4 regions of the Xanthobacter sp. 91 genome follow, and region 4 is predicted to be linked to each of the others. Evidence: riboswitches for the same ligand, from Rfam matches in the RefSeq annotation. Region 4 holds a riboswitch; each other region holds the start of a gene.
The links. Region 4 has a riboswitch for cobalamin ahead of A37E_RS0100650 (TonB-dependent receptor). Riboswitches for the same ligand answer to the same signal wherever they lie in the genome.
Positions count from the first base shown of each region.

Region 1: another riboswitch for cobalamin. It lies ahead of A37E_RS0121560 (energy-coupling factor ABC transporter permease); the one in region 4 lies ahead of A37E_RS0100650 (TonB-dependent receptor).
Region 2: another riboswitch for cobalamin. It lies ahead of metE (5-methyltetrahydropteroyltriglutamate--homocysteine S-methyltransferase); the one in region 4 lies ahead of A37E_RS0100650 (TonB-dependent receptor).
Region 3: another riboswitch for cobalamin. It lies ahead of A37E_RS0116475 (DUF1636 family protein); the one in region 4 lies ahead of A37E_RS0100650 (TonB-dependent receptor).

Region 1 is NZ_JNIB01000001.1:4,628,242-4,630,436, forward strand. Features, by position in the region: gene A37E_RS0121555 (copper chaperone PCu(A)C) at 33-524, shown strand; cobalamin riboswitch at 616-859, shown strand; gene A37E_RS0121560 (energy-coupling factor ABC transporter permease) at 896-1,579, shown strand; gene A37E_RS26155 (DUF983 domain-containing protein) at 1,640-2,195, opposite strand, start outside.
Region 2 is NZ_JNIB01000001.1:4,591,093-4,593,287, forward strand. Features, by position in the region: gene A37E_RS27095 (hypothetical protein) at 112-627, shown strand; cobalamin riboswitch at 646-844, shown strand; partial or broken gene metE (5-methyltetrahydropteroyltriglutamate--homocysteine S-methyltransferase) at 961-2,195, shown strand, end outside.
Region 3 is NZ_JNIB01000001.1:3,507,551-3,509,745, reverse strand. Features, by position in the region: gene cobW (cobalamin biosynthesis protein CobW) at 1-523, opposite strand, end outside; gene A37E_RS0116475 (DUF1636 family protein) at 520-1,026, opposite strand; cobalamin riboswitch at 1,085-1,282, opposite strand; gene glyS (glycine--tRNA ligase subunit beta) at 1,497-2,195, opposite strand, start outside.
Region 4 is NZ_JNIB01000001.1:99,822-102,016, reverse strand. Features, by position in the region: gene A37E_RS0100655 (ABC transporter substrate-binding protein) at 1-730, opposite strand, end outside; cobalamin riboswitch at 1,058-1,258, shown strand; gene A37E_RS0100650 (TonB-dependent receptor) at 1,364-2,195, shown strand, end outside.

The DNA of each region.
Region 1 (2,195 bases), 4.5 Mb from region 4:
AGAAGCCCCATTGGCGCAACCAAGGAGCACCCATGTCCATTTTCCATCTCACCCGCCGTGCCGTGATGGCCGCTGCCGCCGCCACCGTGGCCTTGTCGGGCGCTGCCGTGGCGCACGACTACAAGGCCGGCTCGCTGCAGATCGACCATCCCTGGTCGCGGGCGACGCCGGGCGGCGCCAGCGTCGCCGCCGGCTATCTGGTGGTGAAGAACACCGGCGCCGCGCCCGATCGCCTGATCTCCGCCACCGTGCCGTTCGCCGGCCGGGTCGAGATCCACGAGATGGCCATGAAGGACGGCGTCATGGTGATGCGGCCCATCCCGGACGGTCTCACCATCCCGGCCGGCGGCAGCGTCGAGCTGAAGCCGGGCGGCTACCACATCATGTTCATGGACCTGAAGTCCCCGCTCAAGGAAGGCACCTCTGTGGACGGCACGCTGACCTTCGAGAAGGCCGGCAGCGTGCCCGTGAAGTTCCAGGTGGAGGGCCTCGGCGCCTCCGGCAGCGCCCATCCCGGCCACTGAGGCGGGAAACACACGCGCACGACGCGCCGGTCCGGAAGGTACCGGCGCGTTTCGCCTCCGGGATCGCTTGACAGCGCGGAGGTGTTCGGTGCCTGCTGCGCGTGCGAACGGTGCTCCGGTTGCCACGGCATCCGGAGTGAAACGGGAATGGGGTAGGGCCTGAACCTGCGCGGATATCCGCCGGGGTTGGCCCGAAGCCCCAACCGCCCCCGCGACTGTGAGCGGCGAGCGATCTTCCAGTATGCCACTGGCCACAGCCCCTAGGGCCGGCCGGGAAGGCGGGGGTGAGCGTAGACCCGCGAGTCAGGAGACCGGCCGATCGCATGATGACAACCCTCGGGCCGTCGGGTGAGACGGCAACGGAGACCAGCATGCATATCGAACCCGGACTCGTGGACGGGGCCAAGATCGGCCTCAGCTATGTCACGGCGGCCGCCGCCGGCGGCTATGCCCTGAAGCTTGCCTATGAGGCGGCGCGCGAGCGCGGCGTCCTCTCGCTGGCCGGCCGCACCCTCGCCACCACCGCTCTCGTGTTCAGCTTCTTCGAGGTACTGCCGCACTATCCGGTGGGCGTCTCGGAAGTGCACCTCATTCTCGGCTCGACCCTGTTCCTGATGTTCGGCGCGGCTCCGGCGGCCCTCGGCCTCGCCTTCGGCCTGCTCGTCCAGGGCCTGTTCTTCGCACCGTTCGACCTGCCCCAGTACGGGATGAACGTGACGACCCTGCTGGTGCCGCTGTTCGGCGTCGCCGCCGTCGCGCGCCGCATCGTGGCGCCGGGCACGCCCTATGTGGAACTGAAGTACAGGCAGGCGCTCGCGCTCTCCACCACTTATCAGGCCGGCATCGTCGGCTGGGTGGCGTTCTGGGCCGTCTATGGCCAGGGCTTCGCCTCCGAGAACATCGCCTCGGTGGCGACCTTCGGCGGCGCCTACATGCTCGTCATCATCGTCGAGCCGCTGGTGGACCTTGCGGTGCTCGCGGCCGCGAAGGCGCTGCATGGCGCCTTCAAGGGCGGCAACCCGCTGCTGGAGCGCCGGCTCTACGACGCGGCCTGATCGCGCCCGCAACCCTCGGATAACAGAACGCCGGCGGTGCTCCCGCCGGCGTTCTGCGTTTCAGGGGACTTCGACCTGTGGGGGCAGGGCGGGAGAGGGCAGGGCGGCTGGGGCTTCCGGGTCCGGCACCAGATGGCGGAGCGGATCGAAGCCGCCCACATGGTTCGCCCAGGCAAGGCCGACGGCGAGGCCCTTGGCGCGGGGCAGCACATGGAAGGCGGCCGCCACCGCCACCAGTTCGCTGGCCGCAAGCTCGAGCGCCAGCGGGAGGTCGCTGAGCAGTTCAAGGATGCCGCCCACCAGCGATCCGGCCAGCAGCGCAAGAGGGATTGCGAGGACCGGCACGGCGTTGGTGACGCGGGCATGGCCCAGCGCCTCGCCGCAGTGCGCGCAGGATTCCGAAACCTGCATCCAGCGCCCGAACAGGGCACCTTCGCCGCAGGCCGGGCAACGCCCGGACCAGCCACGCCGCGCCGCCGCCTCGATGGGGCGGGGTGGGTTGAAGCCGTTGGTGTGATAGAGCCGCCGCGGCGCGCGGCGCGCCGGATCGAACGCGGTGCGGGTGACGGTGCCGAATTCCGCCGACATGGCGGCGCGGGCGCGCGCGAGCGCCTCC
Region 2 (2,195 bases), 4.5 Mb from region 4:
TCTAAATCGCCCAAATCTGCCGCGTTCCACGGGCATGGAGCCCCCCAAGGCTCAAATTTCTTTCGTAACAGCGAAGTTGTTGTCTCGTGCAAGCTTTTGTCGAGGTTTTACATGGGTCAGCCCGGCAGAATGACGACGGAAAATGAGGGTGCACATGTGTTGGTTCGCCTCACATGGAATGATCTCCCACCCATCGATCGAGACCGCCGCATCAGGGCATCGGAAGGCCTCGCGAGGCTTATGGCGCGAAAGCTCGACGGCGGTGATTATGCGGTTGGCGAAGGATGGATGTCGTTCAGGGTTCCCGATCCCGGAGAGCGCCGGCTTGAGGCGTTTACCAAGCGGATGGAGACTCGTATCGGCGAGATACTGTTCGCCCCGCTTACCCCGAAAGCCGTTGACAGGGCTCTTGGCATCACTCCCAGAGAGCGCATTCGTTGGTACAAGGATGGGCGCCTTCCCACCTGCGGCCGGGAAAAAACCGACCATGGCGACCGCACAATTCAGTTCCCTATGTTTCCATTTGCAAATATCGCCAGCATCCAGGCGAACCCCCAGCCGAGACCGATGTCCACACAGCATTCGATCACCATTTTCCGATATAAAGATGTCCTTATATGCCGTTGACGCACTGGCGTTTGGCGCGTACGTAGACGGCGTCGTGGTTCTCTGGGCCGTTTGTGGCACCGGAGCTAAGAGGGAAGCCGGTTTAATGCCGGCGCTGCCCCCGCAACTGTAAGCGGCGAGCTGACGTCCATTCATGTCACTGGGAGCAATCCTGGGAAGACGGACGACCGGCCGAGACCCGTGAGCCAGGAGACCTGCCCCGACAACATACGTACTCGGGCGGGGTGTCCTGGTGGTGCGCTTGGGTCTCGGTTGGCTCGCGCCCACCGCGCCCTGTCGCGGCTGCCATGGCCTTCGCCCATTCAACGGAAGGGTTGAAGAGCCGTGACGACGATCACCACACCACCCCCCGCCATTCCCGTGGCCACGCTCGGGACTCCCCGCATCGGTCCACGCCGGGAGCTGAAGGCTGCGCTTGAAAGCTATTGGGCCGGGAAGACCGGCGACGCGGAGCTGCTGGACATCTCCGCTGCCCTGCGGGCCGCGAACTGGGCCCGCCAGAAGGCGCGCGGCGTGACCGTGATCCCGTCCAACGACTTCTCCCTCTACGATCAGGTGTTGGACACCAGCGTGATGGTCGGCGCCATTCCGGAAGTCTATGGCTGGCGCGGTGGAAAAGTCCCGCTCTCGGTCTATTTCGCCATGGCCCGGGGCGCTGATGGCGCGGCGTCCGAGGCCTCCTGTGGCCATTCCCATCACGGGGACGGAAGTGCAGGGCAGGGGGCGCCGGCGCAGGAAATGACGAAGTGGTTCGACACCAATTATCATTACATGGTGCCGGAATTCGCTCCGAACCAGACCTTTCAGCTCGCCAGCCTGAAGGCGGTGGACGAGTATCGCGAGGCCAAAGCCCTCGGCTATGAAACCCGGCCGGTGCTGCTCGGGCCTGTCACCTTCCTGAAGCTCGGCAAGAGCAAGGAGGCGGGCTTCGATCCCCTGAGCCTCCTCGGCAACATCCTGCCGGTCTATGTGGATGTGCTCCGCCGCCTGTCCGCCAACGGCGCCGAGTGGGTGCAGATCGACGAGCCCTGTCTCGTGCTCGATCTCGACAATGCTGCGCGTGACGCCCTGCGGCGTGCCTATGCCTCCATCGCGCACGCTCTGCCCAAACTCAAGATCATGCTCGCCACCTATTTCGGCGCGCTCGGCGACAATCTCGATGCGACCCTGTCCCTTCCGGTCGCCGGACTCCATGTGGACCTGGTTCGTGCGCCGGAACAGCTTGAGGCGGTGGTGGAGAAAGCCCGTCCGGGCCTCGTGCTGTCGCTTGGGGCGATCGATGGTCGCAACATCTGGCGTGCCAACCTGTCCGCGCTCGCGGAGCGTCTGAAGGCAGTGGTCGCCCGGCGCGGCACCGATCATGTGCAGCTTGCTCCCTCATGCTCGCTTCTCCACGTACCGGTGGATCTCGATCAGGAGACCGATCTCGATCCGGACCTGAAGTCCTGGCTCGCCTTCTCGCTGCAGAAAATGGACGAGCTTGCCGTGCTCTCGGCCGCGCTTTCGGGCGACAGCGCGCGGGTGAAGGACGCGCTGGATGCCTCCGCTGCGGCAGCTGAAGCGCGTCG
Region 3 (2,195 bases), 3.4 Mb from region 4:
TCTGGTCCTCGAACACTTCTTCCACGGGATCGTCATGGTCGAGGCTTTCGTCCCCGGCCCGCTGCGCGTCCAGCGCGGCGAGATCAGGGGCGACGCGGCCTTCCGCCAGCGCCGGGCCGTCCACCACCGCGATCACGCCGTCCACCGTCACCCGGCCCTTGATGGCCGGCCACTGGAAGGCCTGCACCAGCGGCTTCGGCAGCGCGAGGCCGGAGGTCTCGATGAGGATATGATCCACCTTCGGCGCGCGGGCGAGGATCTGGTCCAGCGCCGGCACGAAATCATCCGCCACGGTGCAGCACAGGCAGCCGTTGGCCAGTTCCACGATGGAGCCCTCGTCGCAGCTCTCGATGCCGCAGCCCTTCAGGATCTCGCCGTCGATGCCCACGTCGCCAAACTCGTTGACGATCACCGCGAGGCGCTTGCCGCCGGCATTCTCCAGCACATGGCGGATCAGCGTCGTCTTTCCGGCACCGAGGAAGCCGGTGACGATGGTGCAGGGCACGCGGGCGAGGGAGGTCATCGGGTCTCCTTGGGGAAAAGCGGGGGAATGCGCGCGACCATGCCGCGCTTGAGAGCATCCGGCCGGCCGCGCCAGGGCATCAGGCCGTCTGGCGAGCCTGCGAGAAGCGCGGCGCCGGTGAGAAGGTCAGCGGCGCTGTCGGGGGAGAGGTCGCCGAACACATAGGTCCAGCCATCGCGGCGAACCATGGCGGCGGAGAGCGCGCGCTTGCAATTGGCGAGACAGGAAACGCCTTCGACCGCGACGCCTTCCACCGCGACGCCTTCGGGGAGGGATGCGGCGCAGGCGGAGGCGAGGAGGCGGGCGCCGTCACGCTGGGCGTCGGGTGGGGCGTCATTGCCGGGGGCGCGGCAGGTGGTGCAGATGAGGAGGGTGACGGCGGGGGCGGTTTCGCGCGCGGCTTCTGGCGCAGCTTGGGGCGCGCAGCCGGCTTCCGCGCTGTCGCCGCCCGGCTCGGGTGCTGTGCTGTCGGGAATCGCGCCGCGCTCCACCGAAACGTCCACGGGTGCGAGCGCCCGCGCGCACGGGCTCGAAGGGACGCAATACCGGAGCACCCCGCCCGGCGCGGACCTCGTCGAAGGCAGGTCTCCTGGCTCGCGGTTCACCGCCCCCGCCGCCTTCCCGGATTGCTCCAGTGGCGTCTGGCAGGGGCTCACCGCCGACAGTTGCGGGGGCAGCCGCGGCATTGGGGGGTCTCCCCGCACCGCATTCCCTTTTACGCCCGTGTGGGACCACGGGACCTTCGACGCCGCCACTAAAGGCAGTGGCGGGCGGGATTGTCAAATGAGGGCGTAGAACCCCGGACCAGCGACGGCGAAGCCGGAACGCCGAGCCGGGGCCCAGCGCAAGGCACCGCCGCAGGCGCTTCAATATCCGGCGGTCTCGGGCTTTGCCCGCTGCGCGGAGGCTCCTTGCGCTGGCCCCCGGCTCTCCTTCCACTCCGCTGCGCTGCGTTGCAGTCGGCCGGGGCGCCCTACCCCTCGATGCGGTCGAAATCGGCGATGCCGCGGGTGGCGGCGCGGATTTCGTCGAGGAGCTTCAGGCGGTTCTCGCGCAGCGCGGGATCGGCGTCGTTCACCGTCACGGCGTCGAAGAAGGCATCCACCGGCTGGCGCAGGTCCGACAGCGCGGTCATGGCGGCCTCGAAATCCTCGGCCGCGACGGCCCTGGAGACGCGGGCCTTCACGTCCTCGATGGCGGCGGCGAGGTGCTCCTCGGCCGGCTCCTTCAGCAGCGCGGCGGAGGTGGGGCCGGCGAAGGCGCGGCCGTCCTTCTTCTCCTCGATGCGCAGGATGTTCACCGCGCGGCGATAGCCGGCAAGGAGGTTCCTGCCGTCCTCGGTGGCGAGGAAGGCGGCGAGGGCCTCCACGCGGCGGACGACGAGGAGGAGGTCGTCCTGCCCTTCCAGGGCGAAGACGGCATCAACGAGATCGTGACGGACGCCGCGGTCGCGGAGGTAGACTTTCAGGCGGTCGGCGAAGAAGGCGAGGAGGTCGGACGCAATCGATTGGATGCGATTACGATACCGCGGATGTTCCAGGAACTTTGGCGCATCGGGCTCATCTGGATCATCGGGTACCACTCTTCCCGTCAGACGGGTTTCAACTTCGTCTGCCAGGTCAGGGCGTCCTGTCCTTCCAGCAACCTCTTCAGAAAGAGACAAGGTCCGCTC
Region 4 (2,195 bases):
TCTGCGCCAGCTCGGGGCCGATGGCGTAGGTCAGCACCACGTCGGCGCCGGCTTCCTTGGCGCGCAGCAGCTGCGCGGTCATGTCGGTATCGCCGATGTTGAACTTCTCTTCGGCGACCGGCTTCACGCCCATGGTGGCGAGGGCCTTCACCAGATCGGCGCGGCCGAGCTGGCCGTAATTGGTCGAGTCGGCGAGGATGGCCGGCTTCTTGAAGCCCTGCCGCTTCACCGCTTCCTCGGCGATCATGGCGCTCTGGATGGCGTCGTTCGCGGAGGTGCGGAAGATGTAGTTGTTCTTGTTGTCCGGCGGCACGAACTGCTTGGAGATCAGGGTGCCGGTGGCCACGTTGTTGATCACCGGGATCTCGGCTTCCTGGTAGAAGCGCTGGGAGGCGAGGGCGACGCCGGTGTTGATGTAGCCGAGGGTGGCGACGACGCCTTCCTTGTTGATCAGCTCCTGGGCGATCTGCACGCCCACCTCGTTCTTGGCCTCGTCATCGCGCTCGATGAGCTGCAACGGACGGCCGAGCACGCCGCCGGCCTTGTTGACCTCTTCCACCGCGAGCTTCACGCCGTCGCGCATGCTGACGCCCATGGAGGACGAGCCGCCGGTGAAGGGGCCGGTCAGGCCGATTTTGATGGGGTCGGCGGCGTAAGCTGCACCGGAAAAGGCAAGCCCGAAAACGGCAACGCCTGCGGCCAAAGCCGCGACCATGCTCCTCAGTCGCATCTTCTACTCCCTGTGTTCCCGATTATTCGGTTATTATACTTTTGTAGTACCCGCCCGCTCGGTGGCGGGGCGGCTCTCAATCGTTTAAGCGAATTGAGCGGGGCGCGCCACCATAACCTAGCGGAATGTCGGGTGCGGCCTTTGCTGCTGCCGTTTTTGCAGGCAGCCGCACGCTCGCGATGCGGGTCGCCGGTGATTTCGGACCACGCATTGTTGAAGCAATGAGCAAGATGTGATCGGGCGATACGCCTCCCGGCGCGGTCTTTCCGCAGTTGCGTTCAGGTTTTTGCATCTGCGAAGGTGCCGTTGACGCAGGGGGCGGCCGCCGCCTATGGTCGCGGTGACGGTTCCCGCAAGGGATCAAAAGGGAACGCGGTGCTCCGGTCTCACCGGAAATGCCGTGGCTGCCCCCGCAACTGTAAGCGGCGAGTCCTCTGCCATCAGCCACTGGGTCGCGAGACCTGGGAAGGCGGCAGTCTAGGCGATGACCCGCGAGCCAGGAGACCTGCCGTCAGCCGTGGTCACGCGCGAGCACGTCGGGCGGGGTTCTCCTGATGGCGGTTTTTCCGGGCCCGATATGGCCGGGAATGCCTCGTTCGCGGTGACGGACCACCCGTGCCGTCGAGTGCCTTCATGTCTTCCGCCGTCCCGTCCCGATCCCGCCGCGCACTGCCGGCCGCGGCCCTGCTCACGCTCGCCTGTGTTCCGCTTGCCTGTGTTGCGCCCGCCCTCGCCCAGACGGCGGACGACCAGAATGCGGGCGACCTGCCCACCATCGTGGTGAGCGCCACCGGCATTCCCACGCCCGAGACCGAGGTGGCGAGTTCCGTCAGCATCGTCACCGAGCAGGACATCGCCCGCAACCAGCAGCGCACCCTGCCGGACGTGCTGCAATCGCTGCCCGGCCTCAACGTGGTGCAGACGGGCGGGCCGGGCGGCACCACATCGGTGTTCATCCGCGGCACCAATTCCAACCATGTGAAGGTGCTGATCGACGGCATCGACGCCGGCAATCCCGCCGCCACCAACGGCGCGTTCGATTTCGGCAAGTTGCTGGCGTCCGATCTCGAGCGGGTGGAGGTGCTGCGCGGCCCGCAGTCCGGCCTCTATGGCTCGGATGCCATCGGCGGCGTCATCTCCATCACCACCAAGAAGGGCGAGGGGCCGCCCAAGGTGTCCGCCTATGCGGAGGGCGGCGCGCTCGGCACCTTCAACCAGTATGCGAGCCTCACCGGCGCCACCGAGAAGCTGGCCTATTCGTTTAACGTCACCCACTTCTCGTCCACCGAGATCCCGGTGACGCCGCAGAACATCGTGCCCCCCTTCTGGCCGCGCAATCCCAACGCCTACGACAACTGGACCTACTCCACCCGGCTCGACTGGCAGGCCACCGAAACCTTCGCGGTGAATTTCGTCGCCCGCTACATCGACACCAGCCTCGCCTTCACGCCGGACGTCTTCCCCC